DNA from 2 places in the Gracilibacillus phocaeensis genome. Region 1 is predicted to be linked to the other one. Evidence: predicted binding sites of a transcription regulator. Region 1 holds the regulator's gene; the other holds the start of a gene.
What was found. The regulator LexA, encoded in region 1, represses DNA repair genes until DNA is damaged. The targets are predictions, from matches to a motif close to CGAACATATGTTCG.
Positions count from the first base shown of each region.

Region 1 (16,378 bases):
ATGATGGCAATCGCTAAGAATGGAAGTTTGACAGGCTCAGGTGCGAATAGCTTGTGGAGACATTCGTAAATAATCCAGAAACCAGCCACAAAAATGAGCAGAGTTTCTAATGTGCCAGAAATATTTTCTACCTTACCATGACCAAAAGGGTGCCCTTTATCAGCTGGTTTTCCTGCAACTCGAACAGAAATAAATGCAATAAAGGAAGCCAATAAATCTAGTGCAGAGTGGATAGCCTCTGAAATAACGGCAATGGAACCAGTCCACAACCCGACGATTAATTTTAAAACAACGACAAAAGAATTACTTAACACAGACAAAAATGCAATTTTATCAGTTCTTCTCATCCCAACATTCTCCTACCTTTTATGGAATAGAGAATAAGTATAACAAAAGAAGGCTGAGTGGGTCTATAGCAACCTTTTGGTTCATTTCAAATTATATATCTGTTTCGAAAAAGAGTTGAATATATCTAATAAATATCGTCTAATTCAACCATCCTATTGTCAATATGTCCTTTCAGAACTATTTAATAATGCAGTATAAATGGGATAGATTATTTTTTACATCCTTTGTGATTGAATTATGTTATACTGTTTATGCTTTATAAGCCATTACCCAACAACTCATTATCATCATATAGCAACAAAGAGAAAGGAACGATTATAAATGGAAGCCAAAAGAGAACAATGGGGTACAAGGATGGGATTCATTCTTTCGTCAGCTGGTGCAGCCGTAGGTCTGGGAGCTATATGGAAATTCCCATACATGACAGGTATGAATGGTGGAGGTGCGTTCTTCTTTCTTTTTATACTGTTCACCATTTTGATCGGTTTACCCTTATTAATTGCTGAATTTATCATTGGAAGAGGTGCACAAATAGAAGCGGTCAGTGCTTATCAAAAATTAGCTCCAGGCAGTCTATCATCACTGATTGGTTATTGGGGAGTTGTCGGTGCGTTTATCCTATTATCATTTTATGGTGTAGTAGGCGGGTGGGTTTTGCTATACACCGTCTTATCTATTCCAGGAAAAGTCATTTCCAATAACGCGGATTACGGTCAGTTATTTGCTGATATTACAGGAAACCCATGGCTTACAATTACGGGTTTGGCGTTGTTTATTCTTCTGAACGCCTTTGTTATTTCATCGGGCATTAAACAAGGCATTGAAAGATACAGTAAAATACTAATGCCGCTTCTATTTATTTTCTTTATTATTATTGTTGTACGTTCTCTTACTTTTGAAGGAGCGATGGAAGGTATTCGTTTCTTTTTACAGCCGGATTTCAGCAAATTAAATGGTGAAAATATATTGAACGCCTTAGGGCATGCTTTTTTCTCGCTGGCAGTTGGTATTTCAGTGATGGTGACTTACAGCTCTTATTTACAAAAAAATATTAGCTTAAGTCATTCAGCGACATCTGTATCTATGATGAACATCCTGGTATCCTTTCTAGCTGGTTTAGCTATTTTTCCAGTTGTTTTTGCCTTTGGTTTAGAACCTGCGGAAGGACCAAGTTTATTATTTATTGTTTTACCAGAGGCTTTTTCGCAAATGCTGTTTGGAGAGCTGTTTTTAACTTTATTTTTATTATTATTTTTATTTGCTGTGTTGACCTCCTCATTCAGCATGTTGGAGATTATTACCTCTGCTATTTCAGAAAAAACCTCTTCTTCACGTAAGTCGATTGCATGGATCGCCGGATTTTTCGTTTTTATAGCAGGGATCCCTGCTGCCTTGTCTTCTAATGTGTTAGCTGACTTGATCATTTTTCAAAAAAGCATATTTGATGCCAGCGATTTTCTGGTAAGTAATATCATGTTGCCAGGAGGATGTCTTTTTATCGCCTTATTTGTTGGGTTTAAGATGGATCGTGATTTAGTACATCAAGAATTTTTCTTTGGAAATCACTTCGGTGAAGGAGTATTTCAATTATGGTTTGGTGTTATTCGCTGGTTGGCGCCTGTGACGATTATTGTTGTTTTTCTATACTCTCTAGGAATTATTTACGGATAGCGAGATAAGCACCTCTTAAAAAGGATAGAGGTGCTGTCAATCTGCAAAACACCCTCTCTTTACAAGATTTCCTTATTGTGCGGCTTAGGTACTTTATGGATGTCATTGCAGATGGTCTTTTTGGTTAACAATCGTCTTATTCAGTTCTCCACCAAATAAGACGGTTGGATTACAGGCTGCGGTATAAGCCGATTACTTTTCCCAAAATGGAAACATTATCGTAAATTAAAGGTTCCATTGTAGCGTTTTCTGGCTGCAGGCGAATATGATTTTTTTCTTTAAAAAATCGTTTGACAGTTGCTTCTGTTTCTTCTGTCATAGCTACTATGATATCCCCGTTTTCTGCAGTGTTTTGTTGTTTGACAATGACCTTGTCCCCATTTAAAATCCCTGCTTCGATCATACTGTCCCCTTCAATTATTAACACAAATAATGTGGAATTTCCTTGCAAATCACTTTGTGGTATTGGAATATACTCTTCGATATTCTCTACTGCAGTAATAGGCAGCCCAGCCGTAACTTTCCCAATGACAGGTGCAAAGGTGGGTTCCATTTTAGGAACATCCCATTCACCTTCCTGCTGTAGTATTTCAATGGCTCTTGGCTTAGTAGGATCACGCCTTATATAGCCCTTCTTCTCCAATCTTGCTAAGTGTCCATGTACTGTAGAACTCGATGCTAATCCTACTGCTTCCCCAATTTCTCTCACAGAAGGCGGATAACCTTTTAATTCCACTTGCTCTTTAATATATTCCAGAATATCTTCTTGCCGCTTTGATAGGTTTGTCATAACTTTCACCCCTTAGACGTAATATTTAATAATCATAGTATAACACAGGAAAATAAATCTGACAAACATTCGTTCGAAAAAAGTGTTGACATGAACGTTTGTTCCTGTATAATGAAATTACGAACAAAAGTTCTAAGGAGGGAAATAACATGCTAAAGAATATGACAAAAGTGGATTTCTTTTATTTATTATCTTTTGTTTTTGCTATTATTTTTTTCTATATTGCAGCAGTAAATAATATCTAAAATGGGGAATCAATATGAGAACAGCCATTATATATTGCCGAGTCAGTACGGAGAAAGAGACGCAAGAAAGCTCCATTCAACGACAACAAGAAGAACTAGAAGAGTTTGCAGTCAATCACCATATTTCTATTTACCGAACAATCAAGGAAAAACAGAGCGGATATGATATTGAACGCGAAGGCGTATTTGCAATGCTGTCTGTCTTTCAAAATGGTCAGGCAGACACCCTGTTAATTCAGGATGAAACAAGACTTGGAAGAGGGAATACTAAGATCGCTTTATTACATCAGTTAACCAAATTAAATGTAACGATCTATTCTTTGTCGCATCACGGCGAACTCCAATTATCAGAGGGAGATTCTATGGTGCTGCAAATTGTCTCTATCGTTGAAGAATATCAACGGAAATTGCATAATGCCAAAATCAAAAGAGGGATGAATAAGGCTATCCAAAATGGATATAATCCGGCACAAAACTTATCTAATCTCACGCAAGCCCAGGGAAGAGAACGGATTGAGTTCCCAATAGATGAGGTGCTCCGTTTAAGAGAAAAGAAATTGACCTTTCGTGAAATTGCTTCTATCTTAAGAGGGATGGGATACGATGTGTCGAAGGCAACCGTTCACCGAAGATATCAAGAATATCAAACACTTGAAAACTCAAAACATCCAGATTAAAATGGAAACAGGATGGACAGGATAAAGATATTGAATAACTGTCAAAAGTAAGTGAGGTGAAGTCTGGATGTTATCTGAAGAAAAAATTGCTAGAATAAATGAGCTTGCTAATAAAGCAAAAAAAACGGAATTAAGTGAAGAAGAAAAACAGGAACAAGCTGAATTAAGACAAGCCTACCTTAAAAATGTACGAAAATCATTTAAAAATCATATGAAAGGGATGACTGTCGTTGACCCAAACGGGAATGACGTCACACCTGAAAAGCTCAGGAAATTCCAAAGGAAACAGAAATAAGCGACGATCGTGCACGAACAACTTCATTCCCTAGTTCTTGTTGTTCGTTTGCTTTTTCATAACCCGCTACACTGCATGCAGAAAACAGCTTGGAAAAGACAAATGATCTGCCAAGCCATTCTCCGGTGCAGTTTTTTGTTGTAAGAACGGAGAATTAAGAAGAAAATTGACTGATTTACTTGTCATTCATGCCATTTCGTTATAGGATTATAGATGTGCGTACATATTTGAATATCGAAAGGAGAAAAATGATGTCAAACCAAACAGAACAATTGTCGATTAACACGATAAGAACATTGGCGATAGATGCAATTGAGAATGCTAATTCAGGCCACCCAGGCTTGCCAATGGGGGCTGCGCCAATGGCTTACAAACTTTGGACCGAATATATGAACATTAATCCGAAGAACTCCCAATGGTTTAATAGAGACCGTTTTGTACTTTCTGCGGGTCATGGTTCTATGTTATTGTACAGCCTTTTACATCTATCTGGTTTTGATGTAACAATTGATGACTTGAAAGGATTTCGTCAGTGGGATTCAAGAACACCTGGTCACCCAGAAGTTCATCATACAGATGGGGTAGAAGCTACCACAGGACCTCTAGGTCAAGGTATTGCTATGAGTGTCGGTATGGCAATGGCAGAAAAACATTTAGCAGGCATGTATAATAAGCCGGATTACCCAGTTGTGGATCATTACACTTTTGCCATAGTAAGTGATGGTGACTTAATGGAAGGTATATCTCATGAGGCTTCTTCCTTAGCCGGGCATCTTCAATTAGGTAAGTTGATCGCTTTATATGATTCTAACGATATTTCGTTGGATGGAGAGTTAAACAAGGCATTTTCCGAAAATGTTCCCGGACGTTTTGAGGCTTATGGCTGGCAGGTTCTTCGTGTAGAAGATGGCAACGATACACAGGCTATTTCTGATGCGATTGAAAAAGCGAAAGCAAACACGGATCAACCAACACTTATTGAAGTTAAAACGATTATTGGTTATGGTTCGCCGAACAAGTCTGCTTCTGCTGCTTCACATGGTGCAGCATTGGGGGCCGATGAAGTTAAATTAACGAAAGAGTTTTACAACTGGGATTATGAAGACTTCCATGTACCTGAAGAGGTTTATCAAGACTTCCATACAAAAATTGTTGAAGACGGTCAAACCAAGGAACAAGAGTGGAATCAATTATTGGAAGACTATAAAAAGGCGTATCCGGAACTAGGAAAAGAACTTGAAACGGCGATAAATAAAGAACTTCCAAAAGATTGGGATAAGAACTTACCAGTATATGAAGCAGGTAAAGATGAAGCTGCTACTCGTGCTACTTCTGGCGAGGTATTAAATGCAATTGCCGAAGCAGTGCCAACGTTGTTTGGTGGTAGTGCAGATTTGGCAGGTTCCAATAAAACTAATCTAAACAATGATGGAGACTTCTCTGCAAATGAACCTGCAAACCGAAATATTTGGTTTGGAGTACGTGAATTTGCTATGGCTGCCGCTCTAAATGGTATGGCATTACATGGTGGATTAAAAGTATTTGGTGGTACATTCTTTGTGTTCAGTGATTATTTACGACCTGCTGTCAGATTGGCAGCGATACAAAATCTCCCTGTCACTTATGTATTAACACACGATTCCATCGCTGTTGGTGAGGATGGACCAACACATGAACCAGTGGAACAGTTAGCTGCATTTAGAGGTATGCCAAACTTGTCTGTTATTCGTCCAGCAGATGGTAATGAAGTACAAGCCGCATGGCGTTTAGCTCTTGAATCGACAGATCAACCAACTGCTCTTGTACTCACACGACAAGGCTTACCAACGTTGGAAGGTACAGCAGAACATGCATATGAAGGTGTGAAAAAAGGTGGGTATGTAGTCAGTCCTGCTTCTAAAGAAACACCAGATGCCATTCTTGTAGCAACTGGATCAGAGGTTCAGCTGGCAGTGAAAGCACAGGCGCAATTAAAAGCAGAAGGAAAAGATGTTAGTGTAGTAAGCATTCCTTCATGGGACCGTTTTGATGCCCAAGATGCAGCATATAAAGAAGCAGTACTGCCGAAAGCTGTAAGCAAACGTGTTGCGATTGAAATGGCTGCTTCCCTAGGCTGGGAGCGTTACGTAGGCATCGAAGGTAAAATTATTTCCATCGATCGCTTTGGTGCTTCTGCTAAAGGCGATAAAATTATTGAAGAATATGGCTTTACTGTGGAAAATGTAGTGAATCATGTAAATGAATTATTCTAAAAAATGGGACGAGGTATTCCTCGTCCCATTTTTTCACTTTATAATGCCTTAAAGTATTCTCGTTGTTTGTTGCTCATCTTAAAAAAATGCATAAGTAATGTACGTATGTTGGAAAAACTTATATCATGATGACCTACAGCTCTGGTTCATAAAACAAGTGCTTGTATTATAAGTTAATTTTTACTATACTGTATAAGAGACAGTTTGAAGGAGGAACGAGGGAATGAGCACTTTTATCTGGATTATACTAATCGTTGTCGCTCTTCTAGCAGGTGTTGCGCTGGGCTTCTTTATTGCGAGAAAGTATATGATGAACTATCTAAAGAAAAATCCACCAATTAATGAACAAATGTTGCGTACTTTGATGATGCAAATGGGACAAAAACCAAGTCAGAAAAAGATAAAACAAATGATGCGTTCTATGAATAATCAAATGGATAAAAAATAACCTATTTTTGATTATAAATGCTGATGGATTAGGCTTCTACAGCCGATAAAAAATTACGTGGTTAATTTTCTAAAAAGTCACTTTCCTGTATAAAAAATTAAACAGGAGAGTGGCTTTTTTATTGTAAGAAAAGAAGCCTATGACGTCAAACTAATTGGCATACAGATAAGTTTTGTACTCAAGTTTCGGACAAGACAAATAAGCTTCAATACTTGGTACTAAAGGGATAATATAGTTTTTATTATCAGGCTACATCAGTATGAAGCAGCGATTTCCGCAAATAATCAGGTAATTTGCGGAAGAACCGATTAAAAAACTCGTTGATTTGTTCATCAGTTAGTAGATATTCTTCTACCATTGTTGAACCGATTAATTCTAGGATAGTCATCAATGCTTGTGCAAATCGGATATCTTCTATCTCATCACAACACACATAGAAAAGTTGACCAATTGTTCTATGGTCTTCTTCTTCCCGTACGCTAAGTGACAACATCATGTAACGCAGGAAAACAATTGTAGTGTGTGCAGTCATGGAATCATAGCTACGGCATTGAAATTCCTTTGCCAGTCGCAAATTGGATTTGACCACCCTGAAAAAGCACTCGATCTCCCAGCGCTTGCCATAAATACGGATAGCATCTTCTTCCGTGTGTTCGAGGTTGGTTGTTAAAAGCGCAAGCCATTGTTTGGAACGATTTCTATCACGAACAAATACAATGCGTGCTTGAATTTCATTCCCATTTTTATCGTCATGGCGAAGTCCAACTACAATGTTCGCAAGGATCTTAGCACGTCCACGCTTTTTACGAACTTTCTTGTAAAGCTGGTTCAATGTGTAAGATTCACCTTCATAGGTGTAGTGAATTTTAGGTGAACGTTTGATCATACAAACAACATCTAGCGAATAGTTTTTTATGATTTTCGATATGATAGCTGGATATGCGAACCAACTGTCAAAAAGAACCGTTTTCGCACCTAGCTTATTTGGGTTAATGGAATCGAGAAGATCAAACATCGTCTCTGTACTTTTTTTCGTTGCCTCTTGGCGTCTTTTATAACCGACTGTTCGCTTGTCTATATTTGAATCGACGTCTTGAAAACGATTTTTCTCATTTTTTGAACTTAAAAGCGAAAAAGCAAGTGGCATAAAAGAAGCTCCGTCTGACCAGCCAAGCGTGAGCATACGAAATCCCTTAAAGTATCTTCCGGTTGTATGGTCTTTCACTCTGGCAAGCAGTTCGACCGCTTTACTGCGATTGCGGCTGAACAAAGAATCATCAAATATGAGAACTCGGTCACGATCCTCGGAAGTTAAAGGGAGCAAGAATTTCATAACAAGATTAGAGCCAACATTGGAAAGGAATTTACGCCAGTTATAAGTTGGGTTTTTCAAGAACTCATACACCGTATCCTTTTCAAAATCCTTTGAAACACGTTCTGATTCAAGCGCCCTGGAAAAACTCATTCCATGAAGTACAAGTGCGAAAATAAATTGCATAATAAGACGTGGGGAAAATCCTTTTTCCTTGTGAACATGGGCCTGATTAAGAAAAGTTCCAATCTTAGCTTGAGTAAAAAACTGCAGCATACGGGAATTTGATTTTTCATTTTCATTAGAATTTGGTAAAATAGTAGACACGGAAAACATCCTTTCTTTGGTTGGTGTGGTGCCTATATTTTACCAAAGAATAGGGTGTTTTTTGTATTTTAATGATAATTATTTCATTCCAAGACTAAGTGCAACAAGGAGTCAGGTCATTTTTTAAACTCCGAAACTTGAGTTTTGTATGATATTAAATAGCAGATTTATCAATTCCATGTCGTAAAGTTGATGGTTTGTCTATATTAGGAAGTGCTCTAGAAATAAGTTCCACTACTGCAAGGTAAGGCTCTAACCTACTAAAGGTTATCTTATCTCCGTCTAACTATAACGTCTTGGTATATTTAAATTACACTAGGAACGAAAGGGGATTAAATAATGAGTATCAAAAGATGTTTGGCTATTGCAGAAGACGTATTTTAACGTGAAATAGCACAAGATCTTGGTTCATTAGGTGGGAACGTTTTAAGTGGGAACTTAGATGGGGCGATACTAATGGATAACTCGCCTATCTAACCGCAATCCTCAATGGATCATTTGGTCCACTGATGATACAATGTATGCAAATGAGCATAATCTCAATGATGAAATCAGCATTTGCATAACTGTTGACTGATTTTTTTATATTATACTGCAGCTAGGAGGAGAAAACAGATGAAAAAAGTAAAAATAGCTGATAGAGAAGTATTCCCAATAGGTTTAGGCACTTTGAACATGGGAGACAAACCAAATAAACGAGAACAAGAAGTGAAAGCCATACAAACTGGAATAGATAACGGCGTGCAGGTTATTGACACAGCTGAAATGTATGGAAACGGGAATTCCGAGCAATTGGTAGCACAAGCTATCCAACCATATCTTCAACAGCGGGATGATTTGTTTCTGATTTCCAAGGTACTGCCTTCCAACGCTTCTAAGCAGCAATTGCCAATTAGTCTTGATCATAGTTTAAAAAGGTTGAAGGTGGATTATTTGGATCTATATTTACTTCATTGGCAGGGTAACATCCCGCTTCAAGAGACTGTAGAGGCGTTAGAAAAAGCCAAAAACCAAGGCAAAATCAAAGCATGGGGTGTTTCTAATTTGGATACAGCCGATATGGAACAAATATGGACCTTTCCAGAAGGGGGGAATTGTGCTGCCAACCAGGTACGTTATAATTTGGCAGATCGAGGGATTGAATATGATTTAGTACCGTTCATGAGTAAACAGAGAATACCGGTGATTGCTTATGCACCGGTTGATCGTCATGATAGCTCCGGTACAAGATTGACCGAGCAACGTGTTTTAAAAGAAATAGCTAAAAAGCATCAAGCAGATATTTTTCAAATTTTATTAGCCTGGACTATCCGCAATGGAGAAACCATCGCTATACCGCAATCCAGCAACCCTACTCACGTGTTCCATAATGTCAAGGCAGCGGACATCCAATTAACAGCACAAGATCTTAAACAAATAGATACCGTCTTTCCCGAACCTAACAAGAAGCAACCGCTTGCATTATGGTGAATATGAACGTTGATATTAGTAAAGCACAGAAAAAAGTTTCGCGGCTATAAATAAGGCTGTCGAATTATTTTGACGGGCTTTACTTGCTCGAGGTGATAGGGGACCCTTTGTACGAAAAAAGGTCAGACTAACCACTTAAGGAAAAATATCATGCCCATGATTGTTCCAAAAGAGAAGATGACAAAAACGTAACAAAATGGTCAGATTAGAATACTTGCTTATTTTTTCTATCGGTCTTATGATAGGGTATAGTAATGATATATAACGATACCTTATCGTTTGTTTGAGGTGACGAATTTTGACAGAAGTCAATCTATTTATTGCATTTGGGGCAGGGTTTCTATCCTTTATTTCACCATGTGTACTTCCGCTTTATCCAGCTTTTTTGTCCTATATTACGGGTATGAGTGTCAGTGATATTAAAGAAGACAACGCCATGTTCAATTATAAAAGTATTCTACATACGTTGTTTTTCCTGTTGGGATTTTCTAGCATTTTTGTTTTGCTAGGGTTTGGTACCAGCTTTTTAGGTGGTTTTCTTAATCAATATGATACTTTAATTAGACAAGTTGGAGCAATTATCATTATCTTTTTTGGGCTCGTCATCATTGGGGCGCTTAAATTCGATTTTCTGATGAAAGAGAAAAAGATTCGTTTTAAGAATAAACCAGCGGGTTTCCTCGGCACGTTTCTAGTGGGAATGGCTTTTTCTTTGGGCTGGACACCATGTACAGGTCCCATCCTTTTGGCGGTAATGTCCTTGGCAGCAACTAATACGGAAATGGGTATTATATTGATGACCTCCTATTCTCTAGGTTTTTCAATTCCGTTCTTTATTTTGGCATTTTTTATTGGTAAAATGAAATGGATAAAGCGTAATGCTCCAAGATTAGTGAAGATAGGCGGTTATGTGATGATCTTTATGGGGTTCTTTCTGTTTTTCGACTGGATGACAGATTTAACCTCCTATTTAGCCACATTCTTTAATTTCCGAGGGTTTTAGACAAAAGAAATATTTGTGTTAGGGGGAGTTTTATTTGGTGGAAAAGAATAACTTAATCTTAAAAACAGCCACTGTCTTTATTGCCTTCATTCAATTCGGCTTTGCTATTTATTTGTTTTTTGCCGGACATAATGCGCCAGGCGGAGGTTTTGTCGGCGGACTGATGACAGCGGCAGCTATCGTATTAATGTATATGGCATATGGAGAAGCAATTATAAATAAAGTACTGCCAATTAATTACCAAACATTGATTGTCATTGGCTTACTAATTGCTATCGGCACAGGTGTGGGATCGTTTGCATTTGGAGAGCCTTTTTTAAGTCAAACCTTTGATTATTTTCACTTTCCTATTTTTGGTGAGATGGAATTAGCAACGGCACTATTCTTTGATTTAGGTGTTTATTTAACCGTTATTGGTGTCACCATGACGATTGTGTTAACTATATCACAGGACAGAGCATAAAAATATAATACGCAGCGAGGACACGACATATTATTTCCGTGTTTTTGCTGCGTATTTTTTGTTCTTATAGTCATCAGGGGAGTATTGAAAATAGTGCTCATAGGATGCAAGATCAATCTCTTTTTCCTGCAATTTTTTTCTTAAGAATTTATGGTCACGTTTTGGAGTGGCCATAATGTACCCTTGAATTAAGGTATCCTGTGTAACGTACGATTCCTTTTTGCGCAAGGTTAGTTCACCGATCTTGCCGGCAATTTTCTCTCGAGCTACGTCACGGAACAATTCAGGGACGGGGCTGACTAACTCTTCTAGAAGGTTTTTTTCTTTGTCCTGCCATAAGTGCTTTGTTTCTTGGATATAATAATTTTCCCAATCCAAATCAGATTTCCCGTCTTGTTTAGGTAACCTTTTTAGAAATTTACGGAACATAAAGAAACCGCCTATCGACATTAAACCTAGCAGTATGAAGGTCCATATCACGATAAATAACATAAATGTAAAACTCAATTCGATCACCTGCCTTCGATATTTTTTTAAAAAAAACGAGCATGTTAGCGGTTTTTTTGCTAACTATTGGAAATGATTATTTTATTTTTTCTGAAAGTATAGTAATATAACAATGAATCTTAAATTCAGTCATTAAAATCCATATTTCTCATACAATATATCAAGTCGTTGATATTATAGCATGTTTGCGCACTTCAAGAAAATAATTTACTTAGCTGGAATTGGAGGGGAAGTGTTTGCTTTATGATGGAGATCGAATCACAGAGATAAGTACTGGTAGAGTTACAGACAGTGAATTTTCATTAGTAACAATTCCGAAACAAATGAGACAGCAGATCGAAAGACATGGGTTTGATATTATATGTATAAGTGATCATTTAGGGAAGATCGAATATGTCTCAGAGTCTGTCCAAAGGGTGTTGGGCTTTGCAAAACAAGAGGTAATGGGAAGGTCCATATTCCGATACCTCATGCATGAAGACAAGCTGTTTTTACTAAGGAACTTCGATATCGATAGGTCACTTGAGCATGGGGAGAAATCCTTTCTTCATCTCCGCAATCATTTGGGCAGATATATGATTTTTGAGGCAATGCTTTATGCTTTCTATTGGAATGGAGAGCGAAAGGTCATGTCGTTATTAAAAGACACAACCGATCAAAATCAGGCCGAGGAAGTGTTGATTCGATCAGAAAAGATGTCGATTACGGGTCAATTGGCCGCAGGGATAGCACATGAAATCAGAAATCCACTTACTTCTTTGAAAGGATTTATGCAATTATTACAAAGTGGCATTTCGAACAAAGAAGAATATTACACCATCATGATGGATGAAATTGATAAAATTATTGCAATAACTTCCGAATTGTTATTTTTATCAAAACCCATGACCAATGACAGGAATCAGGAGAGTATTAATAAAATGCTCCGAGACGTAATCACCCTACTATATACAGAAGCCAATCTATATAATATTGATATTGTCTTGGAGACAGATGAAGATGTACTTGTTACTTGTGACTGTTCACAGATGAAACAAGTGTTTATTAATTTAATCAAAAATGCGATCGAAGAAATGGAAGAAGGTGGATTGATCCATATTGTCATTAATCGAAAGGAAAGTGGTTGTGTCATTTCCATTCAGGATCAAGGGCCTGGTATTCCTGCGCATTTGATCGATAAACTCAAGGAGCCGTTTTTTACGACAAAAAAGAATGGAACCGGACTTGGGCTTATGATTTGTAATCAAATTATCACGAATCATCAAGGGAAGCTGGAAATTGATTCGGAGGTCGGGAATGGTAGTACGTTCCATATTCATTTGCCGTTTGAAGTTCATTAGATGGCTATCATTTTTATTTATATATAGATTAATTTCGACTTTTTGCGGTGAATCAATTTACTTATAAACCGATTTCAGATAAAATAATAGGGGTATGGGCTATATGATAATATAGTAGTGTAGGAGAATGAGAGTTTTTCACTCCAATTTTTTGTCAAGGGGGTAATTGACTGAATGAGTAATCAAAATTCATTTCAAACAAAAAAGCAATTTGAATTGAACGGAAAAACGTATAACTATTATCAATTAAAAGCTTTAGAAGAAGCAGGTGTCGGTAACATTGACCGTTTACCTTTTTCCATTCGTGTGTTATTGGAATCATTAATTCGACAACAGGATGGACGTGTCATACAAGATGGACATATCAAAAGTTTAGCTAACTGGGGAAAAGAGAAAGGGGAGGATGTGCCATTCAAACCATCTCGCGTTATTTTGCAGGATTTCACTGGTGTTCCAGCAGTAGTTGACTTGGCTTCTTTACGTAAAGCGATGGTCGATATGGGTGGCTCACCTGACAGTATTAACCCAGAAGTACCCGTCGATCTAGTTATTGACCACTCTGTACAAGTGGATGAGTATGGTACAACGAATGCATTACAAGCAAACATGGAACTTGAATTTGAACGAAACGCCGAGCGTTACGAATTCTTAAATTGGGCACAGAAAGCATTTGATAACTACCGCGCGGTACCACCAGCAACTGGTATTGTGCACCAAGTCAATCTAGAATATATTGCTAATGTGGTACATGCCATAGAGAACCAAGATGGCGAGATTGATACATTTCCTGACACCTTAGTGGGAACGGATTCCCATACTACCATGATCAATGGTCTAGGTGTTCTTGGCTGGGGTGTTGGTGGTATTGAAGCAGAAGCAGGTATGCTTGGACAACCTTCTTATTTTCCTGCTCCAGAAGTAATTGGTGTTAAATTCACAGGAAGTTTTCCAAATGGAACTACGGCAACAGACTTAGCCCTTAAGGTTACCCAAGTGCTTCGTGAAAAGAAAGTAGTAGGCAAGTTTGTAGAATTCTTTGGACCGGGGCTTCAAGATATGCCGCTTGCTGACCGTGCAACTATTTCTAACATGGCGCCGGAATATGGTGCAACATGTGGTTTCTTCCCCGTAGATCGAGAGGCATTAAACTATCTTCGTCTTACCGGCCGAAGTGAAGAGCAAATTGATTTAGTGGAGAAATATTGTAAAGAAAACAGCTTATGGTATTCTCCTGATCAGCCAGATGCCGATTTCACCGAATTAGTAGAAATTAATTTATCCGAATTAGAACCTAACCTTTCTGGACCAAAACGTCCACAAGACTTAATTCCCTTATCCGCGATGCAGAATTCATTTAATCAAGCAATCACTGCTCCGGCTGGCAATCAAGGTTTTGGATTAGATAAGGATGAATTTGATAAAGTGGTAGAAATTGATCATCCAAACGGAAAAAAATCAGTGATGAAAACCGGTGCTGTAGCTATTGCTGCTATTACTTCTTGTACGAATACATCCAACCCATATGTGATGCTAGGGGCTGGTTTACTAGCGAAGAAGGCAGTGGAGAAAGGATTGTCTGTGCCTGATTATGTCAAAACATCTTTGGCACCAGGTTCTAAAGTAGTAACAGGGTATTTAGAAGACGCTGGGCTTACGCCTTATCTAGATCAATTAGGCTTTAACCTTGTAGGCTATGGATGTACGACATGTATCGGTAACTCTGGTCCGTTACGTGAAGAAATCGAAAAAGGAATTGCCGACAATGATCTGACGGTTGCTTCTGTATTGTCTGGTAACCGTAACTTTGAAGGTCGTATCCATCCGCTTGTTAAAGCGAACTACTTGGCTTCTCCGCCGTTAGTCGTTGCCTACGCACTAGCTGGGACGGTGGATATCGACTTGAAAAATGATCCGATTGGTCAAGATCAAGAGGGTAATGACGTATTTTTTGATGATATTTGGCCTTCAATGGAAGAAGTTCGTCAAGAGGTGGCACAAGTAGTAACACCTGAAATCTTCCGCAGAGAGTACGAGAATGTATTTAACTCTAATGAAAAATGGAATCAAATTGAAACAACGGACGAGCCATTGTATACTTGGAATGAAGACTCCACTTATATTCAAAACCCGCCGTTCTTTGAAAACCTTGCTAAGGAACCAGGTAAGGTAGAAACACTTTCTAATATGCGTGTTGTTGGTAAATTTGGTGATTCCGTCACAACAGACCATATCTCACCAGCAGGTGCGATTGCCAAAGATATGCCAGCAGGACAATATTTACAAGCAAAGGATGTATCTCCACGTTATTTTAACTCTTACGGTTCTCGTCGTGGAAATCATGAGGTTATGATGCGCGGTACATTCGCTAATATTCGTATTAAAAACCAATTAGCACCTGGGACAGAAGGTGGTTTTACTACCTATTGGCCAACGGGTGACGTGATGCCGATTTATGATGCAGCGATGAAATATCAACAAGATAATACAGGTCTTGTCGTATTAGCAGGTAACGATTATGGTATGGGAAGCTCGCGTGACTGGGCTGCTAAAGGGACCAATCTACTTGGAATCAAAACGGTTATTGCACAAAGTTTTGAGCGAATTCACCGTTCTAACCTTGTTATGATGGGCGTGCTGCCATTGCAATTCCAAGATGGAGACAGTCCTGATTCTCTTGGGTTGACAGGTAAAGAGACATTTGAGGTGCAAGTGGATGAAACAGTTCAACCACGTGATCTTGTAAAAGTGATTGCTACCGATGAAGACGGAAAAACCACAGAATTTAAAGTGATTGCTCGTTTTGATAGTGATGTGGAAGTAGATTATTATCGACATGGTGGAATCCTGCAAATGGTATTACGAAATAAACTAGCATAAACAATGGAAAGAGACTGGGATCCCCGGTCTCTTTTTTTGTGCAAAGGTAAGAAAGCATTCCTGTAATAAAGCAAAATGAGGATTGAACCAAAAAAGCCCCCTTGGTATGATACGAGGTGTCCACAGCTGATCAGCAAAAATGGACCCTTAAATAAAACCAAGGAGGACTATCATGAATTATAAACAAAATGAAAAGATATTACAACTCACGGATGAAACTCTAATTGTAGGGGTAGACATTGCCAAAGAAAGGCATGTTGCCCGTGCCCAAGACTTTCGAGGGATTCAGTTCGGAAAAGCATTGTACTTTGACAATAGTTTGGAAGGTTTTCAGCACTTTATGTGTTGGATGA
Region 1 is NZ_LR131144.1:1,213,898-1,230,275, reverse strand. It holds gene E0E32_RS13680 (cation diffusion facilitator family transporter) at 1-347, opposite strand, end outside; gene E0E32_RS13675 (sodium-dependent transporter) at 670-2,019, shown strand; gene lexA (transcriptional repressor LexA) at 2,189-2,809, opposite strand; gene E0E32_RS13665 (YneB family resolvase-like protein) at 3,069-3,731, shown strand; gene E0E32_RS13660 (DUF896 domain-containing protein) at 3,799-4,026, shown strand; gene tkt (transketolase) at 4,278-6,278, shown strand; gene E0E32_RS13650 (YneF family protein) at 6,502-6,726, shown strand; gene E0E32_RS13645 (IS4 family transposase) at 6,971-8,374, opposite strand; gene E0E32_RS13640 (aldo/keto reductase) at 8,981-9,835, shown strand; gene E0E32_RS13635 (cytochrome c biogenesis CcdA family protein) at 10,134-10,838, shown strand; gene E0E32_RS13630 (Na(+)/H(+) antiporter subunit B) at 10,873-11,301, shown strand; gene E0E32_RS13625 (DUF2621 family protein) at 11,332-11,793, opposite strand; gene E0E32_RS13620 (ATP-binding protein) at 12,045-13,148, shown strand; gene acnA (aconitate hydratase AcnA) at 13,323-16,025, shown strand; gene E0E32_RS13610 (IS110 family RNA-guided transposase) at 16,198-16,378, shown strand, end outside.

Region 2 (16,378 bases), on a different contig from region 1:
GTCAGTAATGTAAAAATCAATATCAGGGCGTTGATCAATGAGATCAAGCTGCTCTAACTTGAAGAAATTCACCTTTCGGTAGGGATCATAATCAATCACCGGTAAGGTATTCGTTTGTAGAATATATTGGTCTACTGCGCGTTGAACTTGATCTAGTGCTACTGCTAGATGTTTTTCCTCCTCTGGAAATAACTCGTACGTTTCCTTCGACATGTAATAGGGTTGATTTGGAATCGCCTTCAAAAATGGGGTGAGTAGGGAATAATCAAGTGATCTATCCTCATTAATGAGCACCCTTAGTGGAATATGAGACGGTAAATCTTGTTCAAATTGCTGGATGGCCTGTTGCAATTCCTTTATAGAAATGTCTCGTTGTGGGTATTTTGTATCTTCTTTTGGTTGCTTCTTAAACCACATCAACGTCTCCTCCTTTATTTGGGCAAATTTCTTCAAAAAGTCGTACTGAGTGCCTCTTTTTACAAGAATTATACCAAACATTGATCAAGTTGGTCGAATTTAAGCTGAATATCGGGTAATTTAGCTTATTTTATTTCCAAAATGCCCTTTAATTGCTATCTTTAAGTAGAAAAATTTAAAGGAGGAATTAGATGAAAATAAGTAAGGAAACAATACCAGAGATTAGTCCGAATACATTGGCGATTGTTGGGTTTCAGGATGATGATGGATTTTTTACAAGGATTGTTGAACAGGACGAAAAGGATGATTATGAAACCACATGGAGTACACATCAGGTAATGAATTACACGTGCAAGGGTTTTGGAATTAGTTTGCAAGGTTTGTTGGATGGAACACGTATGCTGAGCGGTATCACCCATAAACCGCCTATTGCGATTGATCGCATAAGTGGTATGTATTTTTTTCCGGTAGAATCCCCGCTGAGAAAATCTTGCACCTGGATTGCCCACTCTCATGTGCTGGAAGTGGAAAGAGAAGATACACATTTCACCAGAGTTGTATTTAAAAACGGTCGTGATATACTGCTGAATGTCTCCTATGCAAGCATCATCAATCAGGTCTACCGAACAGCACAATACCGCTACTTATTAAGCAACAATATCGAACATGTTTTAGAACATTCTCAATTTGTCTCAGAACCACCCTTACATCGAAAAAGATAGTTACTAAAAGCAATGGCGGGTATTCTAAACTGTGAAATTGCCTCGACATTGGCTTGAAGTATAGAATGTGTTAGGCAAATGCTTGTGTAAAGTACTTCACGGCACTTGCCTAACATAGCAAAATAATCAAACTTGTCACATGGGAAACTGGACTGCTTGAGCACGCACTTTAAGTTATTAAAGTTTCAACTTCTCTTCTTGGTTGGTTTTAGCTGTCAGGGCATGTGCTAACAGTTCTTCAAATATAAAGGACACTTTCCTTCGAATAGCTGGATTGAAATAATTACGTTTCTCTTCTCTCCCTTTGCAGATAAATAAATAGGAAGTGAAGGACATGTCATGGGAATTAGGGAGGGCTTGCACCTCCAGCTCTTCTTTATTCATTTCTTTAATCAGCTCCTCCCTTTCCTTTATTGCTTGCTGCTCCATCTCTTGTAATAGTTGTGTATATGGTTCGGTTATTTTGAAGGGAGAGTTTTGCTCTAATTTCCCTAAATCATGTCTAATTACTGTTAAGGTCATGGATAAAAAGAGAAAACGTGACGCTAGGTTCCATTCATGTTTGTTCAAATATCTCATGTGTCATTCTCCTTCTCTAAAGGAACGTTTGTTCTATTTTAATATAATGTACATAAAATTGCAATAAAAAGGGGAAAGAAAATAAAAGAAAGATGTGAAAGATTGGGCAAATGAAGCAAAAAATATTAGAATAAGGGTAAGCCATACTTTGAACTTCTTAAAGGAGCTAGAGGCGGGATGATCCTATATAGTATAAACAATATTGAAAACATTGATGTTACGGAGATAAAAGATTTATTTGAGGCCAATGAATATGGTCAATTAGTAGATATCTTATTAAGCAGCTATGAAAGCTTAGGTCCCCTTCCAGGATTTTTCTTACCTTTTATTGAAGCTTTCTTACCTTTTTTGCCGATTATTGCTTTTGTTATTACCAATGCAGCGGCTTATGGTTTATTAGAAGGTTTTCTATTATCGTTAGCGGGGACAAGCTCAGGTACCATTTTGGTTTTTATGCTAGTTAGACGTTATCAACATTTGCGATTCTTCCGCTGGTTAACGTCAAATAAACAGGTATCCAAGGTAACCAATTGGTTGACTAGACATGGTTTTGGTCCACTGTTTTTGTTATTATGTTTTCCTTTTTCTCCATCAGCTATTATTAATGTAGTAGCTGCCTTATCCAGGATAAATTTCTATCAGTTTGTGCTTGCTGTTTTACTTGGCAAAGGTGTGATGGTGTTTACCATTTCATTTGTGGGGGATAGTTTGGCTTCTTTTGCGCAAAATCCTGTCAAGACGATCATTGTAGCCATAGGAGTAGCTCTACTCTGGGTCGCTGGGAAATATATTGAAACTTATTTACATAAGCGGTCGGAAGAGAAAAAGAATAAATAAAGGATTAAAAAATGCCAAACAGGGAACTTATTAATAAATGTTCCTTTTGGAGGAAAGGCTATGTGGAAAAAAAGAGTATCGATCATTGTTCGTAGTCTGGTGGTCACCATCATTTTGGTATTATGTCTCAAGCCTTACTTGATAGCAAATTATGAAGTGAATGGAAAATCAATGGAACCTACTTTGCATGATGGTAATCTGCTCATGGTCAATAAAAGATTGTATGATTGGGGAGCGATTGATTATTTTGATGTGATTATTTTTCATGCAACGCAAGATGAAGATTATGTAAAAAGGGTGATCGGAAAACCAGGCGACCAAGTTGTTTATAAGGATGACAAGTTGTTTATTAATGGTAAAGAAAAAAAAGAGCCTTATCTTGAACCTTATCGTGAACCTAATCAAACATTAACAGAGGATTTTACCCTGTTAGAAGTTACCGGAGAGAAAATAGTACCTGAAGGAAAGTTGTTCGTCCTAGGGGATAATCGAATGAACAGTCGTGATTCCAGAGAGATAGGCTTTGTGGATCAAGAGACAGTGGTAGGTAAGGTAAATATTCGTTACTGGCCAATTTCTGAATTAAGCTTTCAATTTGCTGATTGAAGTAAGCGCTTACTAATTTAGTTGCTGTTATAGTTGCCTAAAAAGTTGAATAGGGGGACCGTTTAAGGTCACGATAAATGATCACGTTGGGCAGGGGAGGGGATAGCAAGGTGCTCGTCCACAAAAATGCTATAGGAATCCGAAAATTAACATTGCAGGATGAATCTCTATTGACCAAATGGCTGTCCGATCCAGATGTACTCGCTTATTATGAAGGACGCGATCAATCATTTGATCACAGAAAAACAAGGAAGATCTTTTACCTGAATGGTTCTCCAACAGTGAGGTGCATCATAGAATATCGCCAGCAAGCCATTGGATATATACAATTCTATCTTTTAGATACCTCAACCAAAACATCATATGGCTTATCGGAAAAGAGAATATATGGTATGGATCAATTTATTGGTGAGACGTCTTATTGGAATCAAGGAATTGGTGCACAGTTTGTTGAGTTGATGGTTGTTTATTTAGTAGAGCAATTGGGGGCGCAGCGAGTCGTTGTAGATCCACATAAAAGTAATATTCGTGCGATACGCTGCTATGAAAAATGTGGTTTTGTGAAGACGAAAACGTTAGCGGATCATGAATGGCATGAAGGAGACTATCGTGATTGCTGGTTAATGGAATATACAGCAAGTAATAAAGAATGAGGGGTGTGCCCTAACGACTGAACACAATAAAACACGGCTATGCCAAGATTGATCAAGGAATAGCCGTGTTTTGTCTAGGATTTTATTTGATCTTGGTATAACTCTTTACATACCTTTGGTGCGGTCCAGAAGGTCGTTAATAGTAATAAGACTACTGGTGCTGCCGTTACAACGATGAAGGATTGCAATGCATTAATACTTCCTTCACCTAAAGAAACCAACACGATGGCTACCGCTCCCATAATAATCGCGTAAAAGGCCCTTAGCCAACGTGGAGGGTGGCCATTACCAGAGATGGCCATGGAAATCGTTAAGGACATTGAGTCTGTCGTGGTTAAGACGAAAATAATGGTTGCCAATAAGAACAAGAAACCAAAAATTTCCCCGAACGGCAATTGTTGTGTAATAGCCATCATTGCTGCAGGTGGCCCAGCCTCATCTAAAGCCGTAGAGATAGAGCCAGGAGATTGTAGTTCTTGGAAAATACCTGTCCCACCTACAACTGTAAACCAAAAAGTTGTAACAACTGGTGCAATAATAGCGACCGCTAAGACAAGCTCTCTAATCGTACGCCCTCGAGATATCCTGGCGGCAAATATAGCCATCATCGGACCATAACCGACGAACCATGCAAAGAAGAATATTGTCCATAGACTAAGCCATGCCTCATCTCCTCGATAGGTATTCAGCGATATGAAATCATTCACGTAAAGACCAAATGATTCAAAGAAATTATTAAAGATGAACAATCCTGGTCCGAATGCCAAGACACCAATTATCAACCCTATCGCTAAGATAACATTAAAACTGCTTAAGAATTGAATTCCTCTATGAATCCCAGTTACCGCAGAAATAGCCGCTCCAATCACTAATAACACAATGATGGTGATATGCAAGCTTGTTGTATTAGATAAATTGGTTAGGGAGCTAATCCCATAACCAGCCTGCAATCCCAAGAAGCCGATAGGACCAATAGTTCCTGCTGCAACAGCAATAATAGAAAAGGCGTCGACAATGGTGCCAAACACATTGTTTCTCATGATTTTCTCGCCAAAAAAAGGATATAAAAATGCTCGGGGTTTTAAGGGCATGCCTTTGTGATAATGGGCATACATTAAGACGATGGTACCTAAAGTTCCTAATATTGCCCAAGCTAGGAAGCCCCAATCAATAAAACTTGTCGTTAAGGCCGGGACTATTGCATCAGGTGTACCACTTTCTATCCCAGGAAAATTAGGAGGTGTCGTAAGAAAATGACTCAAAGGTTCAGCTGCCGCCCAAAATATACCACCGCCAGCCAATAATGTACACATAATAATAGAGATCCACTTAAATGTACTCATTTCCGGTTTGTTCAGATTTCCTAAACGAATTTTTCCGTATTTGGATATGGCTAACGCTAAGGCAATAAAAAAGGTTCCTAATAGTGTCAATTGATATAGAATACCAAAATAAGTAACCGATATGCCAAATAATTGATTGACGGTATTGGCTACCAAGTCTGCATTGATAAGTGCTGCAATAACAAAAAACAACAAGATACCCCCGCTTACTAATAATGATGGGAGATCCAGTGAAGTCTTTTTGTTTTTTAAACGTTCCATAGTTGTTTGTTCCTCCAATTAGTTGTTTACGTTCCCAATCACTTCTTTTTAGTGTGCCCTTTTAACCAAGCTTTCATTACGTAGATTTGGTAAAAAAAGAATAATGTATGGAAATGTTGCTGCATAATTTCACAGATGTTATATACTAAAGCAATTTGGAGGGTTTGTAAACCAAAAGAATTTTCTGTTTGATAATGTTAAGAAAACGACCGTATAATAAGACTTTATTATTTTGACAAGCAAACGAGCCAGAAACGCACTACATAGTTTATTTATAGCAAAACCTTTGCTTATAGTAGTTCCATAGTTAGAATTGAATTTGTAAGTGGGAGTTTAACTGTTTGTCTGTGTTAGATTGAACTTATTATAGTGGAGATTATCTGTTTTCTTACCTTATATAAAAGACTCTCACTTCCATATGGAACGAGTGTTTGATACAATATATATATGTTCAGAGAAAGTAGGTGTTATACTTGCTGCGTTTTTTATTAGGAAGTGCGACAGTGAATAAAAGTAAACAATGCTTGTCGGAAATACGAGAGGAACTAAAAGAGAATCCTAAGGGTCCGCCTATTATTTATTTAGTTCCCGATCAAATGACCTTTCAGCAGGAATATGCCTTGCTAAGCGATGAGGATATTAATGGTTCTATACGTGCGCAGGTCTATAGTTTTTCGCGGTTGGCTTGGCGTGTGATGCAACTGACAGGAGGGGCAACCAAGAAATATATCACGTCGATGGGAGTGCAAATGCTGCTTCGCAAGATCGTTGAAGAACGGACAGAAGATTGGAAAATGTTTCAGAAATCCATCGAAAAACAAGGGTTTATTGAACAACTAGAAACGATGATTACTGAATTTAAACATTATTGTGTCACACCTGATATGTTAGCTGTACAGATGGCGGATATGGCATCGTCACATCATCCGACCGTTAATGAACAAGCCTTACAACACAAACTGGATGACTTATTTTATATTTATCAGCAATTAACTGAGGCATTACAGGGGCAATATATGAATAGCGAGGATCAGATGCAGCAGCTAGTTGAAAAACTACACACATCTTCCTTTTTGGAGGGGGCAACCATTTACATAGATGGCTTTCACCAGTTTACCCCGCAAGAATTGTTAGTATTAGATGTAATGCTGAAAAAAGCAGATCAGGTTACCGTGACATTGACGTTGGATACGGCAAAAAGAGAATCATCCCCTTTAGATTTATTTTATCTAACACATGAGACCTACAGCCAATTAACACAGCTGGCTGATCAGGTCGGTATGCAGGTGGAGAGTGAGCAAATGCAGCCACCAGAGCACGTGCGTCCTACTTTTCAACATATTAACGATTATTTTGACACTCGTCCTGTACCAAGCATGAATGGCAAAGCCAACGTGAGGTTGTCTGAGGCAGTTCATCCAAGGGCTGAGGTGGAAGGAACAGCGCAAGAAATCATTCGATTAATCAGGGAACAGGGTTATCGTTATCGAGATATTGCGATTTTAATTCGCGAGCCGGAAGCTTATCAGGATTTGATAACGACATTGTTTCAGGACTATGATATACCAGTGTTTGTCGATGAGAAGAAAACGATGTTGAGTCATCCATTAATCGAGACGATTCGCTCCCTATTGGATGTGGTAGAAGGGAACTGGCGCTATGAGGCAGTGTTTCGCCTGTTGAAAGCTGGCTTTATTCCTGAGGGTGAAGGGGAGTATCGCTTGAATCAGGTGGCCATCGATGAATTAGAAAATTATGTACTAGAATACGGTATGAGAGGGAGATCCAGCTGGTTATCGGATCGCGATTGGCGTTTTCAACGATTTAGGGGCTTTGACCAACCCGTCCAGACAGATCAAGAACGACTGACACAAGAACGTATCAATGCTTATCGCAATCAAGTAGCATATGCCTTGGCTGACATAGATAAAAAATTGCGTACCCTGCCGACGATTCAAGAGAAGACGGTAGCGCTTTTTGAGTGGCTGGAGAACAATCAAGCCCCAGAACGGCTCGAAGCTATCCGGGATCTTTATGATCAACAAGGGAAAGTAGAAAAAGGACGAGAGCAGGACCAGGTATGGGATGCCATCATTCAATTGTTAGAAGAGATGACGGAAGTTGCTGGCGAGGAATCGATGGACTTAGCGATGTTTCGTAAGGTCTTAGAATCTGGTATGGAGGCATTACGTTTCTCTCATGTACCGCCAAGTATGGACCATGTTGTTGTCGGTTCGATTGATCGTTCCCGTATGCACGGAGTGAAGTGTGCCTTCTTACTTGGTGTGAACGAAGGAACATGGCCGATGAAGCCCGCTGGTGATGGTTTGATTTCGGAAGAAGAACGTACGATTTTACAAATGAATGGTATGCAATTGGCTGCGGGCAGTCAACGGCAGCTGCTGGATGATTGGTTTTATGTCTATCTGGCTTTCACACTGCCAGCTGACTATTTATGGATCAGCTATCCTATTAGTAACGAAGAAGGGAAACAAAAGGCGCCATCCCCTTTAATTAAACGTGTGAAGGAATGGTTTCCTGAGCAAATGCCCGGTCTTTTCTTACAAGATCCAGAGGAGATGAACCAGGCAGAACGTTTTGTGACCACACCTGTCAAAACAAGAGGGGCGCTCACTTCACAGTTAGCCCGCAAATTACGTGGTTATCCGATTGATCCGATTTGGGAGTATGTACTAAATTGGTATATGGAAAGATCACCACAACCGTTGCTTGATCAACGAGTATTACAAAGTCTGTTTTATGAGAATAGACCAAGCGATTTGAAGAAGGATACCGTGGCAGCAATGTATCCCGAGGAAATAAAGGCAAGTGTATCAAGGTTAGAAATGTACCATCGTTGTTCTTACCAGCATTTTGCTAAGTACAGTTTAGGACTGGAGGAACGTCCTACTTATAAATTGGATGCGCCAGATATTGGGCAGTTATTCCATGAAGCATTAAAACAGATTACCGAGTGGATTCAAAAAGAAGGGAAACAATTTGCCGATATTTACGATCAAGAAGCAAAGTCTTATGCCCATCGAGCTGTCAGTACACTGTCCCCTGTTTTACAGCACCAAATTTTGCATAGTTCTAATCGATATCAATATATTCAACGGAAATTGGAGAGTGTTATTGCCCGCGCTACTTATGTATTAAGTGAACAGGCACGAAAAACCCATTTTTCCCCCGTTGGTTTAGAGATAGGCTTCGGTTATCCTGATCAACTTGCGCCATTACAGATTGATTTGCCTAATGAGCATCGATTGCTGTTACGAGGCAGAATCGATCGTGTGGATCGGGCAGTGGAACAGGATCAACTCTATTTGCGTATCATTGATTATAAATCCAGTGCCAGAGGTCTCACTCTTACGGAAGTATACTATGGCTTGGCCCTACAAATGCTCTCCTATTTAGATGTGGTGTTGCAAAATGCAGAAAACTGGTTAGGTGAACCCGCCCAACCGGCAGGGGTATTATATTTTCATGTGCATAATCCGATGGTGGCTGCTAATGACTACTTACCGGAAGATAAACTGGAGCAAGAGCTGATGAAAAAGTTTAAGATGAAGGGATTACTCGTCGATCAAGAAGATATCGTGCGGAAGATGGATACTTCTTTGGACTCGGGGAGAAGTAATATCATTCCAGCCGGTTTTAGTAAGAATGGTTCGTTCTATAAGGGGTCGGCAGTAGCAGAGCAAGAAGTATTCCGTCAATTACATGATTATATTTATCAGCTAATGGAACGAGCAGGTGTACAGATTACAGAAGGTAAGGTCGACTTAAACCCATTTCAGCAAGATCAATTAACGGCATGTAATTACTGTGATTTTCGCTCCGTCTGTCAATTTGATCCAACATTAATCGAAAATAATTATCGTAAACTGAAGAATATGAAGGATGAAGAAGCGATAGCAGCGATGAAACGAGGTGATATGTAATGCCGCAATGGACAAAGGAACAGGAAGAAGCAATCTATCAATCTGGTCAGGACATTTTAGTAGCAGCAGCGGCTGGTTCAGGTAAAACCGCGGTACTAGTGGAGCGGATTATTCAGAAATTATTAAATAAGCAACAGCCAGTCGATATTGACACTTTATTAGTCGTGACCTTTACGAATGCAGCGGCACAAGAGATGCGTAACCGTATCGGTGCTGCTATTGAAACGTCGCTTTCAGATAATCCGCAATCGAATCATTTAAAAAAACAGCTGGCATTGGTGCAAAATGCCTCGATTTCAACTTTGCATGCCTTCTGTATGAATCTGGTTCGTCAATATGCTTACCACTTGGATATCGATCCAGGCTTTCGCATTGCCGATGACATGGAAGCTGATTTAATCAGGCAAGATGTGTTGGAGGAATTATTTGAGGGCTGGTATGGGGAAGAAGACGAGCAGAAACAGGCAGCCTTTTTCTCCGTTGTCGATCGATTTAGTAATGATCGTAATGATCTGGAAGTAGAATCGCTTATTTTGAAAATGTATGAGTTCTCGATCCAGCATCCCAATCCTGACCACTGGCTTAAGCAGATGTCACTGGTGTATCAAGTCAATGAAGAGACGCAGGAAGACGAGATTCCCTGGCTTTCCTTATTGAAAGAAGAAGTTGCCGATCAACTAGAGGTGATGGAGACATTAACCCAGCAGGCATTAAACCTAACTCGAGAAGCAGATGGCCCTTATCATTATGCGGAGGCATTAGACCAAGATCTCGTAATGATTCAACAAGCGAAAGGGGCACTGGCTGTGTCTTGGCAAGAAGTAGGAACTATTTTTACGACGGCTAAATTTAAGGCACTTTCGCGTAAAAAAGTGGACTGTGAAGAAGAAAAGAAAGAACAAGTGAAAACATTGCGTGATCAAGTGAAGAAGCGTTGGAATGGAATTGCAACCGATTGGTTTGCCAGAAGTCTGCAGGGGCATCTGCGCGATATGGCAGAACTCTATCCAACGGTTTATGCCTTGACCGAATTAATTCACCAGTTTAAAGATGCTTATCAAGCAGCCAAACGAGAAAAGGGATTGGTAGACTTTGCTGATTTAGAGCATTTTGCCTTAGATGTTCTCTCGGAAAATAAAGAAACATTACAACCGTCTGCTGTGGCCAAAAGCCTTAAACAGAAATATACAGAGGTGATGGTCGATGAATATCAGGATACCAACTTGGTTCAGGAAACGATCTTATCACTAGTTGCCAATCATGATGATGGCGGTAATATGTTTATGGTAGGCGATGTAAAACAAAGCATCTATCGATTTCGTCATGCAGAACCAAGTCTTTTCATTGAAAAGTATAATCGTTTTGCCGAACGTGATGCCACGGGCCGCCGAATTGATCTGGCCAAAAACTTCCGTAGTCGTGAGCAGGTACTAGCGGCGGCTAATTATATTTTTCGTCAGTTATTCGATGAAAAAGTTGGCGATATAGACTATGATCAAGCCGCTGAATTGATTTATGGCAATACATCGTATGAAGAAACACCTTTGAAAGAACCTGAAACAGAAGTGATCGTGATTGATCAGGAAACACAGGAAAACGAAGAAAACGCAGGAGATATGGAAACAGATGCCGATTTGGAAAAGGCGCAATTAGAAGCACGGGCTTATGTGGAAAAAATCAAACAATGGGTCGGCACAGGTGGAAGTGAGCCGATGCAGATTGTCGATAAACAAACAGGGATGTCACGGCAGGTCGAGTACCGGGACATTGTCATTTTACTGCGTTCGATGACTTGGGCGCCAGCCATTATGGAAGAGTTTAAAAAACAGCATATCCCGATTTATGCCGAACTATCAACAGGTTATTTAGCGGCGATTGAAATTCAGGTGATGATTAGTTTGTTAAAGGTGATTGATAATCCAAGACAGGATATTCCGTTAACTTCCGTATTAAAGTCACCTATTGTCGGCTTGAACGAAGATGAACTGGCTCAGATCAGATTGAGTAAGAAAGGTGGTTCCTATTATGAAGCCCTACAAGCATTTATCAAGGTTAACGATCATACATCGATCCAAACATTTATCGATCAATTAGCAGCATGGCGATTGGAAGCTAGGCAAGGGGCATTATCCTCCTTAGTTTGGCAAATCTATCAAGAAACTGGTTACTATGATTTTGTCGGCGGGATGCCTGGAGGACGGCAGCGGCAAGCCAATTTACGTGCCTTATTTGACCGTGCTAAAGGGTATGAGGCTACATCGTTCCGAGGTTTATTCCGATTCTTGCGATTTATTGAACGTATGGAAGAGAAAGGGGATGACCTAGGAGCAGCCAAAGCATTGGGCGAGCAAGAAGATGTCGTACGGATTATGACGATTCATAAAAGTAAAGGGTTGGAATTCCCGGTCGTCATTGTTGGTGCTATGAATAAACAATTTAACCAACAGGATTTGCGTGCCAAGTATTTACTGCATAAGGAACTGGGTTTTGCCACCAAATATATCGATCCAGTTAAACGAATTATGTATCCCACCTTGCTATTTCATGGTATTAAAAAGGAAATGCAGCGTGAGATGCTGGCAGAAGAAATGCGCGTCTTATACGTGGCATTAACACGTGCGAAAGAGAAACTTGTCTTAGTCGGTACGGTTCCCTCTTTAGAGAAGAAAAGGAAAAAATGGGAAAATACCATTACACATCAAGACTGGGTGCTCCCGTCCTATTATCGTTTAGAGTCGCTAACCTATTTAGATTGGTTCGGAGCAACTCTGCTCCGTCATCAAGACGCTGTTGCATTGAGGAATACAGATAGGTCATTACAAGTCCCTGTAGAGATTATGCAAGATGCCTCTCAGTGGAAGATTACCCCGGTGCATCAGAGCCAATATCATAGGATAGAGGAGAGTGGTCGTGATCAAATCCAATCCTTACATGATTCCATCAATCAGTGGGAAAAGCTGGATCTACCTGATGAGGGCATGGCTAACAAGGTAGCCTCGCAGTTGGAATTTGTCTATCCGTTTCAAGATGCGGTTTTTTATCGTGCCAAACAAACAGTAACGGAAATGAAACGTCAATATGAAATGAAAGATAGCTATAGTGACGAACAAATTATCGATACCTTCCGTGCCCCTATCCGCAAACGCCCGCGCTTTATGCAAAAAGAGCGGCAGTTATCTAGGGCGGAGATTGGTACAGCTATGCACACGGTCATGCAGCACCTGCCTTTGGATCGGGAATGGACATTATCTGGTTTAGAGGAATATATTGCCCACCTGGAAGCGGATGAAATGATCACGAATGATGAGGCCGAGGTGATCGATACTTCTTCGATACTGCATTTTTTCGCAACCGATATGGGCAAGCTGCTGTTAAAAGCAGATAAAGTCGAGCGTGAGGTGCCGTTTAGTATGACATTACTGGCAGATGAAGTATATCCCAATTGGCAAGAACAGACCAAGGAAAGGATTTTTCTGCAAGGTGTGATCGATTGTGTGATAGAAACCGATTCGGGACTATTATTACTAGACTATAAAACGGATCACATCACAGATACACAAAGCGAGATGCTAGAAGAAAAATTGAAACAACGTTATCAGCTGCAGCTTGATTTATATGCAAAGGCACTAGCTGAGATATGGAAGAAGCCTGTGACAGAAAAATATTTATACTTTTTTGATAAAAGCCTGTTACTAGAAGTGTGAGCATAAGGAGAACGATTCTCCTTATGCATTTCCACCAATGACTTGATCAACGGCATCGGGGTCGATCGCATTGGTGATGTTAAATCCTGTGTTGGTGTTCAAGAAATCGCCTGTGTTGTTTGCACCTGCTCCAGTAGCTAGTTTAGAAGCACTCTTAGGAGATAGGTAAAAACTGTCACCAAAATTGATGATTCCTCCATCAACACTATTAATCTTGATAGGACCAACAACGGATGGCAAGGTGATCACGTCCTTTTTTATTTAATAGATAACCTTGAGGTGCATGAAGCTTGCTGGGTTAATCTGGGTCGACAATGCGTATATGCTTGAGTCGGGCAATCGAATGCACGTGCTGACTATTTCCGAGTTGAATGACAGCAGAAGAGGAGGCAGCTGAAACATCGAGAGAATGAATATCAATTCTTGGGCACAACATATGATGATCGCCATAGGTTAAGCTGTAATTAGGAAGAAAAGGAATAGATTGTTGGAAAAAAGAATCGTCTTCAAAGGAAAAGCTTTTGTCTGATGAAATACCACCTTCTTTTTGAACAGCGATTACATTCACACTAGGTTCTGTGAAGCTGGTATCTCCTATTTGTAATATGGAACTATAGGCAAGACTGTCGAGTTTCAGTTGTTGTACGTTAGTCGTCCGTGTTTCCAAGTGGGATCAACCTGCCTTCCGCTGCCCCAACAATGTAGGACTCGGGAGGTGTATCGAATAAAGAGGCCAGTTGAATATGACAGCTGTCTCCAGCTATGAATAAAGAAGAACCAGAAATGCCTAAGATAGAAATATTTCCTACACCTAATTGCCTGTTATTTACTTGGTAATACATAACGTCACTCCTTCTGCTGATTACTAAACCAATTTTTCAGTCCTTGTTGCCATTCCTTTTTTACATGCTCAAGGATGTGTTGGGGTAAATCTGTCGGGGGAACATTGGCTTGTTGATAGTATGCGATACGGTTGGGCAACTGTTGTTTCACATCTTGGATTAATGTTTGTCGAAAATCATCCTCAAGTGGGTAATTATATTGCTGCTCAAGCGAATGTACATAACCGGGGAGTTCATTGTCTGCATCTTCTAATAAAGTTTGATGTACAGAAGGAAAGGGCGTTTGACCTTGCGAGGGATTTAACGAAAGGTCTTCGCTATTTTGTAAATCTTCTGGCGTCATCCCAATATGAAGAGTTCCATCTAAGCGTTCAATTTTTAGTTGATCGAAATGGTATTCCAGTTTTTCGATGGAGGTTTTGGCCTGTTTATTACTCTCAAGCTGCTGAATTCGGTTCTCTAAGGAGTGACTATATTGATAGAGTTGCTGCACTTGTTGCTGCAGTTGTGTTATATAATGCATTATCAGCTGATTGCTCATTCGTTATCACTCCTTCTGACATCTGTTAGAAAGGGGAAAGAGGTACTAATGACTCACTAGCTTCTCCTGCTGCCGTTGCTTGTTCTGCAGCTGTCGAATACCCGCCCGTGTTGTATAACTGTGAGAGAGTTTGCATACTGCCAGTACTTCCTATTTGCAGAACGGATGAATTAGTGATACTGCCAACCTTGAGAAAATGAATATAAATCGATTGATTAACGGTTATATGCATGAAATCACCTACTATATTCCAGATATATTTTGATCAAATTGATCGTTATCTACCATCGTTGTTTGTGCATTTTCAAGATGCACACGGATTCCATCGCCTGTGTTGAATGACCCGCCACCTGCAAAGGTTTTGGCTTGAGTGTAAGGCTGGATTTTATAGACATCTCCAATATGAAAAATACTGGAAGAACCAATGTTAATCACCTTTACTGCACCAACAATTGCTGGCATATACATCATCCTAACATGGTTACATCATTTTGACGTACTATATAAGCTGAAAGGCGTGTGAATGGTGATTCACACGAATGGATCAAACAAGATATTATCAAGAAATAATGTAAGCAAAGACTTGTTTGTCACACGTCTTTGTTATATTGATAAGTTCAACTTATATAGTTGCAGGCGTTGCAACAAATGATTTCGGAGGAACGAGTTACGTAACCCCAAAAGTCTGCGGTCTTAGCCTACCAATCTTAGATTATGCGAGTACAGGCTTGGGTGTGAACAGAAATCGATTTTCGGATAGAAGAAACGCGTATGACATTACAATCGATAAATAGGATTCTAAACTGTCTGTGTTTCGTTTAAAATTTAATAAAGGAGTCGATATCATTGAGTAATCCACTGCCGTTAACGGATTCGAAACGATTGCCATGGATTGATAGTGCACGCGGTTTTGCCATATTAGGTATCTTTCTGGTGAACCTGGCGTCTTTTCATGGCCCTTATTTTTTATATGGAAATGGTCAAAATTATTGGGGATTGGGGGATCCCGGGATCATTCAAATGCTTTTGGATATCTTTTTTCAGGCGAGTTTCTATTCTCTGTTTTCTTTTTTATTTGGCTTTGGTATGTACATGATCTATGATAACCTGTCAGCGAAACAGGTTGAATCGCCAAGAAAATGGATGGTGCGCCGTCTGATTATTTTATTAATCATTGGTGCTATACATGCCTTTGTTATTTGGTATGGGGATATTTTGATCACATACGCTTTAGTGGGCTTGCTGTTGTTATTATTTCTTACACGCAAAAATATAACGCTGTGGGTTTGGTTTGCTTGTTTATTAGTTATTCCAGTGCTGATGCTAACTGGTTTGTTATTCTTAACCAGTCTAGTAGCGGATACCAGCTCATTAGCGAATACAGCGGCGATTAATCAGGCCTTGCAACATTATGGAGAAGGCAGTATTACCGCCATTTGGCAACAAAATGCAACAGATTGGTTCTATAGTAATAACGTCTTGAATTTCTTCATGATCACTTGTAACTTACTTCCAATTTTTCTCTTAGGAGTATTATTTGGAAGAAACCGCTGGCTGCATGATATTACGGATCACCGGAAAATTTTACAAAGATGGTGGGTAGGTTCCTTATTCGTTTTTGCCGTTTGTAAGGCTGGTCCTTATTTGATTGGAAACCCATTTTGGCTGCAGATGGTGCAAGACACCCTTGGCGGTACGGGTTCAGCGATTTTCTATTTGCTGACGATAACGTTATGGTATAATAAGGCAGTCAAATTGTTTCGCTGGCTCGGATATGTAGGAAAGATGGCATTATCCAATTATCTGCTCCAATCTGTCTTAGGAGTACTGCTATTTTATTCGTATGGACTGGGATTATATGATACACTAACACCATTCCAAACGATATTGGTTGGATTAATTATCTATCCGATCCAAGTGTTGATGAGC
Region 2 is NZ_LR131141.1:177,142-193,519, forward strand. It holds gene E0E32_RS01300 (DUF3939 domain-containing protein) at 1-417, opposite strand, end outside; gene E0E32_RS01305 (competence protein ComK) at 609-1,139, shown strand; gene E0E32_RS01310 (YhjD family protein) at 1,317-1,718, opposite strand; gene E0E32_RS01315 (TVP38/TMEM64 family protein) at 1,896-2,555, shown strand; gene lepB (signal peptidase I) at 2,616-3,161, shown strand; gene E0E32_RS01325 (GNAT family N-acetyltransferase) at 3,272-3,814, shown strand; gene E0E32_RS01330 (BCCT family transporter) at 3,889-5,418, opposite strand; gene addB (helicase-exonuclease AddAB subunit AddB) at 5,892-9,362, shown strand; gene addA (helicase-exonuclease AddAB subunit AddA) at 9,362-13,066, shown strand; gene E0E32_RS01345 (spore germination protein) at 13,088-13,306, opposite strand; gene E0E32_RS01350 (spore germination protein GerPE) at 13,365-13,733, opposite strand; gene E0E32_RS01355 (spore gernimation protein GerPD) at 13,714-13,908, opposite strand; gene gerPC (spore germination protein GerPC) at 13,913-14,449, opposite strand; gene E0E32_RS01365 (spore germination protein GerPB) at 14,475-14,681, opposite strand; gene E0E32_RS01370 (spore germination protein) at 14,693-14,911, opposite strand; gene E0E32_RS01375 (DUF418 domain-containing protein) at 15,296-16,378, shown strand, end outside.
Region 2: addB (helicase-exonuclease AddAB subunit AddB) is a predicted target of LexA. The motif match lies at 5,839-5,852, and genes of this name have one in related genera.